Regions from separate parts of the Acidovorax sp. GW821-FHT11A03 genome, predicted to be linked through region 3. Evidence: predicted binding sites of a transcription regulator. Region 3 holds the regulator's gene; each other region holds the start of a gene.

Region 1 (2,260 bases), on a different contig from region 3:
GGTCTGCAGTCCGAGGTAGTCGAACTTCAGGTCGCGGTCCGCCTGCAGGGCGGCGCCCAGGCGCTGCAGGTCATATTGCAGCAGGCGCTCGTCCAGCAGCTCGTTTTCCACGCCCTTCTTGATGAATTCGGGGAAGTAGTCGATATAGGCTTGTCCCATCGCGCTCTGGGTCACCTCGCGGCCCAGGACTTCGCGCACGATCGTGTGCAGCAGCAGGCGGGCGGTGGCGTAGGTGTAGTCGGGGTCTTTTTCGATGAGCGTGCGGGCCGCCAGGATGGAGGCCTTGTAGACCTCGTCCATGGGAACGCCGTCGTACAGGTTGCGCATGGTTTCGGCAACGATGGGGTCTGCGCTGACGTCCGCGCCAAGATTCACGCAGGCCGACTCGATCAATGCCTGCAGCCGGTGGAGGTCGAGGGCGACGCGTTCTCCGCCGTCCAGCACGTGGAGCAGCGGAGCGGGGGCGGACGGAGCCTGCTGCTCGACCTGGCGTGCACGCTCCTGGGTGCGGCGCTCGCGGTACAGCACGTAGGCGCGGGCAATCTCATGGTGGCCGCCACGCATCAGTCCGAGTTCCACCTGGTCCTGTACATCTTCAATATGAAAGGTGCCGCCTCCGGGGCGCGACCGCACCAGGGCGCGGGTGACATTCTGGGTCAGGGTGTCCACGACTTCGCGCACGCTGGCGGACGCGGCGCCTTGTGTGCCATGCACCGCCAGGAAGGCCTTCATCATCGCCACCGCGATCTTTTGCGGCTCAAACGGCACCACCGCCCCGTTGCGGCGGATGATCTGGTAGTGCGCCAGCGAGTTGGCCGCCGACGTTGGCGCGGGCTGCGAAGCCGGAGCTTGCGCTGGGTTGGCGTGGGTGGTGGAAGGCGTAGTCAAAGCAGCTTGCATGGGTGTCCTCTTCTGTGGGCTGTCTGGGATGTGTGGCGCGGGGCGTGAAGCCGCCGCAAGGTGTGAGTGATGGGCCGGACTTCTGTCTGCCGCACACTATATATGGTGTGTCAGGTGCATTCAAGACACTACCGGTAGTGTACCGCCCCAAACCCCTGGGAAAAGGGAAACAGCATGTTTTCAATGCTGCGAGTTCTTGCGATGACCCCGCTGGAATCCCTTGTCCCACCGAAAAAGCAGCAGCGAATCCGCGCCGCGGCGGGCGATTCGGGCGGTTTTTCTTCGCGAGGCCGCGTGGAGCTTGGCGATGCGGCTTTGTGCGGTTGCACAAAGAAAAAGTTGCTGTGACGCGGCGCTGCGACAGCGCGTTCAGCTGGCGGCCAGGATGGCGGGCCGGGTCGCCGCGGGAAAACGGTGCGGCGGCCAGCGCAACGCCTTTTGTACCTTCACCCAGTCGAAGCCGGGGCCGGGATCCTGCTTGCGCCCGGGCGCTATGTGCTCATGTCCCGCAATGTGCGCGATGGGATAGCGCCGCGCGATGTCCTGGCAGAGCGTGGCCAGCGTCCGGTACTGGGCGGGTTCGAACGCCAGGCCCTCCAGGCCCTCCAGCTCGATGCCGATCGAGTCGTCATTGCACTGGCTGCGCCCGCGGTAGGCCGACTGGCCTGCGTGCCAGGCCCGCAGATCACAATCCACGAACTGCCAGAGCGCACCGGTGCGCTCGATGAAGAAATGCGACGACACCGCCAGTCCGCGGATGCTCTGGTAGTAGGGATGGGCATCCCAGTCCAGGGTGTTGGTGAACAGCTGTTGCACTGCACCCCCCCCGTACTCGCCCGGCGGCAGGCTGATGGAATGCACCACGATCAGGTCGATGGCGGACCTGGCCGCTGCCGGGCGCGTGCCATGGTTGGGGGATGGGAGCCTCGTGGCCGCGCGGTGCCAGCCGCCGTCCCACGGCGGTGGGTCCGCCGGCGCTGCCTCCTCAGCCCACGTCGTCATGCGGGTCCTGGTCGTTGGGCACGGCGATGTTCAGCCGGGCGATCCTGTAGCGTATCTGGCGCAGGCTGATGCCCAGCCGGGCGGCGGTGGCGGTCCGGTTGAAGCCCGCCTCGCGCAGGGCGCGGATCAGGATGTCGCGCTCCTGCTGGTCAAGCCATGCCTGAAGATCGCTGGGCAGCGTCACCAGGCTGCCCGCGCCGGGCGGCGGCGCGGCCGGGTAGGCGCTCTGCGGGTCGGCGGGGGACGGCATCGCGGGCGCCGGCGCCGCCCGTGTCCTCGGGGACTCGGCGGCTCCCCCCGAGGGCCCGTCCACATGCAGCTCTTCCCCATCGCTGAGCGCCACGGCCCGGTGCAGCAG
Region 2 (2,260 bases), on a different contig from region 3:
TTCATCCAGACGCTGCGCTGGGTGCGCACCTTCGGCGACGTGGTCTTCATCGTCGGCGCGCTGGCCATGGCCTGGCAGGTGGTGAGCGGTGTGTTCGGTTCGCGGGCCCCGGCCGCTTCCACGGGGGCCTACCTGGCGCAGGCCCGTCGCTGAAATGCACCGTGCGCGGCGGCTGCCACAAGCGGCCACCGCGCTCACACACCGTTTGCCCACAAGGACTGACCATGAACCTCGACAAATTCAAGCACCAGCACACCGACATCCTGCGCAGCATCGCCACCTTGCGCGCCCTGGCCCACGCGGGCGTGCAGGCCAATGCCACGGCCATCGCGCAGGGCATCGTGGCGATGAGCGGCACCATCAAGCTGCATCTGGCCGTGGAAGACCAGGTGCTGTACCCCGCACTGCAGCGCGGTGGCAACGCCGAACTGGCGCGCCTGGGCCGCCAGTACCAGAGCGAGATGGCCTCGATTGCCAGCGCCTACGACGCCTTTGCGCGCCGCTGGAACACGGCCGAGGCCGTGCGCCGCGATGCGCAGGGCTTTCGGGACGAGGCCAACGTGGTGCTGCGGCGGGTGTTCGAGCGCATGCAGCGCGAAGACCATGACTTCTATCCCCGCATCGAGGAGGAAGAAACCGCCGCCTGCCATTGAGCGCCCACGCGAGCGCAGCCCGGCCGCAGCGGTGGAGCCCCAGCAGCCCCTAGCCCCCAACAAAAACACCCACCTTTTCCACGCACACCTCTTGTGCTCCAGCGTGCCATCACACGCACCCCCATCCATCGGTAGGGCCTGACGGCACCTTCCTTTCGCCGGCCTTTGTGCCGGCATTTTTTTTACCCCTGCTTACCGCCTCGATTGTGTTGGGTCAAACTACCTATAGTGTTTGGTGGGTATCGTGGACACCATAGGTAGTGTTTTTAACCCGTTCCACAGATTGGTCGAACCCATGGCGTCCACCCTTTCCACCTTGCCCCGCGAAGTCGTTTTGCGCAGCGGCCAGCGCGTTCCTTTTGACGCCGAACGCATCCGCGCCGCGCTGGCCAGCGCCGGGCAGGCCTCGGGTGAATATGGCGCCGACGAAGCGGCGTTGCTCACCGCCCAGGTCACCAAGGTGCTCATCCACCGCTTCCATGGCGAGGCACCCACCATCGAGCAGATCCAGGACGTGGCCGAGCAGACGCTGATCGCCGCCAACCACCTGGCCACCGCGCGCGCCTACATCGTCTACCGCGAGCAGCACGCCACGCTGCGCGCCGACCGGCAGACGCTGGTCGATGTGGAAAGCTCCATCAACGAATACCTCACGCGCGCCGACTGGCGCGTGAACGCCAACGCCAACCAGGGCTATTCGCTCGGCGGGCTGATCCTGAACGTGGCGGGCAAGGTCACGGCCAACTACTGGCTGTCGCACGTCTACACGCCGGAGATCGGCGAGGCGCACAGGAGCGGCGACCTCCACATCCACGACCTCGACATGCTCAGCGGCTACTGCGCGGGCTGGTCGCTGCGCACGCTGCTGCACGAGGGGCTCAACGGCGTGCCGGGCAAGGTGGAGGCGGGGCCCCCGAAGCACATGAGCTCCGCCGTGGGGCAGATCGTGAACTTCCTGGGCACGCTGCAAAACGAGTGGGCGGGCGCGCAGGCGTTCTCGTCATTCGACACCTACATGGCGCCCTTCGTCCGCATTGATGCCATGGACTACGCCGCCGTGCGCCAGTGCATCCAGGAGCTGGTCTACAACCTCAACGTGCCCTCGCGCTGGGGCACGCAGACGCCGTTCACCAACCTCACCTTCGACTGGACCTGCCCCGAGGACCTGCGCGAGCAGGTGCCCGTGATCGCTGGCGTGGAAATGCCGTTCAGCTACGGCGAGCTGCAAGCCGAGATGGACCTCATCAACCGCGCCTACATCGACGTGATGACCACGGGCGATGCCAAGGGCCGGGTGTTCACCTTCCCCATCCCCACGTACAACATCACCAAGGATTTTCCGTGGGAGAGCGAGAACGCGCAGCTGCTGTTCGAGATGACGGCCAAGTACGGTCTGCCGTACTTCCAGAACTTCATCAACTCCGAGCTGGAGCCGAACATGGTGCGCTCCATGTGCTGCCGCCTGCAACTCGATCTGCGTGAACTGCTCAAGCGCGGCAACGGCCTGTTCGGCAGCGCCGAGCAGACGGGCAGCCTGGGCGTGGTCACCATCAACTGCGCGCGGCTGGGGTACTTGCATGCGGGCGATGAGGCGGGGCTGCTCGCCG
Region 3 (2,260 bases):
GCCGAAGGCTATCCCGGCAAGCGCTACTACGGTGGCTGCGAGCATGTGGACGTGGCCGAGCAGCTGGCCATCGACCGCGTCAAGCAGATCTTCGGTGCCGAGGCCGCCAACGTGCAGCCCCACTGCGGCGCATCCGCCAACGAGGCCGTGTTCCTCGCGTTCCTCAAGCCCGGCGACACCATCATGGGCATGAGCCTGGCCGAAGGCGGCCACCTCACGCACGGCATGCCGCTCAACATGTCGGGCAAGTGGTTCAACGTGGTCTCCTACGGCCTCGATGCCAACGAAGCTCTGGACTACGACGCCATGGAGAAGAAGGCGCACGAAACCCGCCCCAAGCTCATCATCGCCGGTGCCTCGGCCTACAGCCTGCACATCGACTTCGCACGCTTTGCCAAGGTGGCCAAGGACGTGGGCGCGATCTTCATGGTGGACATGGCCCACTACGCCGGCCTGATCGCCGCGGGTGTGTACCCCAACCCGGTGCCGCATGCCGACGTGGTCACCAGCACCACGCACAAGAGCCTGCGCGGCCCCCGTGGCGGCATCATCCTGATGAAGGCCGAGCACGAGAAGGCCATCAACAGCGCCATCTTCCCCGGCCTGCAAGGCGGCCCGCTGATGCACGTGATCGCTGCCAAGGCCGTGGCCTTCAAGGAAGCGCTGCAGCCCGAGTTCAAGGCCTACCAGGAGCAGGTGGCCAAGAACGCCAAGGTGGTGGCCGAGACGCTGACCGCGCGCGGCCTGCGCATCGTCTCCGGCGGCACGCAAAGCCACGTGATGCTGGTGGACCTGCGTGCCAAGGGCATCACGGGCAAGGAAGCCGAGGCTGTGCTGGGCGCCGCCCACATGACCATCAACAAGAACGCGATCCCCAACGACCCTGAAAAGCCGATGGTGACCAGCGGCGTGCGCATTGGCACCCCCGCCATGACCACGCGCGGCTTCAAGGAAGAAGAAGCCCGCATCACGGCCAACCTGATCGCCGATGTGCTGGACAACCCCCGCGACGAGGCCAACATCGCGGCGGTGCGTGCCAAGGTCAATGCGCTGACGGCCCGCTTCCCGGTCTACCGTTAACTTCACCGGTCAGCAGCCGCCATGAAGTGCCCCTTCTGCAGCAACCTGGAAACGCAAGTCGTCGAAACGCGGGTGTCTGAAGATGGGGTGTTCATCCGCCGCCGCCGCCAGTGCGGCGCGTGCGACAAGCGCTTTACCACCTACGAACGGCCGGAAGTGAGCTTCCCGGCCATCGTGAAGAAGGATGGCCGGCGCATCGAGTACGAACGCGCCAAGCTGCTCGCTTCCTTCAATCTGGCGCTGCGCAAGCGCCCGGTCAGCACGGACCAGATCGACAGCGCCATCGAGCGCATCGAGGAAAAGCTGCTCAACCTCGGCCAGCGCGAAGTGATCTCCAGCCGCATCGGCGAGCTGGTCATGCGCGAGCTCAAGAAGCTCGACAAGGTGGCCTACATCCGCTTTGCCAGCGTGTACCGCAGTTTCGAGGACATCGACGACTTCCGCGCGATGGTGGACGAAGTGCGCAAATAGCCGCCGCGGCGCCCACGGCCCGTTTGTTGCCGGGCTGGGCTGCCCACGCACCCGCCGCCAGCCAGCCAGGCCCAGCGGCCACCTTGGCGATACGCTATCAAAAATATAGCTATCGGCGCTTGAAGCAAAAGCGCCAGCGGCTATTTTCATGGGCAAAACACCCCCTGGTGCACAGAAACACCGCGGCTGCCCGACAATGCCTGCGGTGAAAACCCGCCACTTCCTGCAGCTGGTGCTGCTGTCGGCCCTCTGGGGCGCTTCGTTTCTCTTCATCCGCATCGCAAGCCCGCTGCTGGGGCCCAACGTGATGGCCGCCCTGCGCATCGGGCTGGGCACGCTGACCCTGGTCGCCATCATGCGGGCGGCCGGCGAGCCCTGGCCGTGGCGCCACTGGCGCGAGCTGTTCGGGCTGGGCACGCTCACCGTGGCGGTGCCGTTCCTGCTGTATGCCTGGGCCGCCTTGCACCTGCCGGCGGGCTACAGCTCATTGCTCAACACGATGGCCGTTCCCTTCAGCGTGCTCGCGGCCGCGTGGATGAAGGAGGACACGCTGAGCCAGCGCAAGTGGCTGGGCTGCCTGTGTGGCTTCGCGGGCGTGGCCCTGATCGTGCAGCTCGGCCCGGTGGAGCCCACGCCGTCCCTGCTGGTCGCGGCACTGGCCTGCATCATCGCGTCGGCCTGCTACGGGGTCTCCACCACCTGGATGAAG

The links. The regulator NrdR, encoded in region 3, represses ribonucleotide reductase genes. The targets are predictions, from matches to a motif close to CACNANATNTNGTG.
Region 1: the regulator NrdR is predicted to act here: its motif matches at 995-1,008, upstream of AC1RVY_RS14640 (ribonucleoside-diphosphate reductase subunit alpha).
Region 2: the regulator NrdR is predicted to act here: its motif matches at 903-916, upstream of AC1RVY_RS22545 (ribonucleoside triphosphate reductase).

Annotation. Positions count from the first base shown of each region.
Region 1 covers NZ_JBXASG010000005.1:311,066-313,325, forward strand. Annotated here, with positions in the region: gene AC1RVY_RS14640 (ribonucleoside-diphosphate reductase subunit alpha) at 1-900, opposite strand, end outside; gene AC1RVY_RS14645 (hypothetical protein) at 1,075-1,248, shown strand; gene ampD (1,6-anhydro-N-acetylmuramyl-L-alanine amidase AmpD) at 1,270-1,902, opposite strand; gene AC1RVY_RS14655 (sigma-54-dependent transcriptional regulator) at 1,886-2,260, opposite strand, start outside.
Region 2 covers NZ_JBXASG010000009.1:270,485-272,744, reverse strand. Annotated here, with positions in the region: gene AC1RVY_RS22555 (nitric-oxide reductase large subunit) at 1-153, shown strand, start outside; gene AC1RVY_RS22550 (hemerythrin domain-containing protein) at 225-653, shown strand; gene AC1RVY_RS22545 (ribonucleoside triphosphate reductase) at 949-2,260, shown strand, end outside.
Region 3 covers NZ_JBXASG010000007.1:343,996-346,255, forward strand. Annotated here, with positions in the region: gene glyA (serine hydroxymethyltransferase) at 1-1,080, shown strand, start outside; gene nrdR (transcriptional regulator NrdR) at 1,102-1,551, shown strand; gene AC1RVY_RS19425 (DMT family transporter) at 1,748-2,260, shown strand, end outside.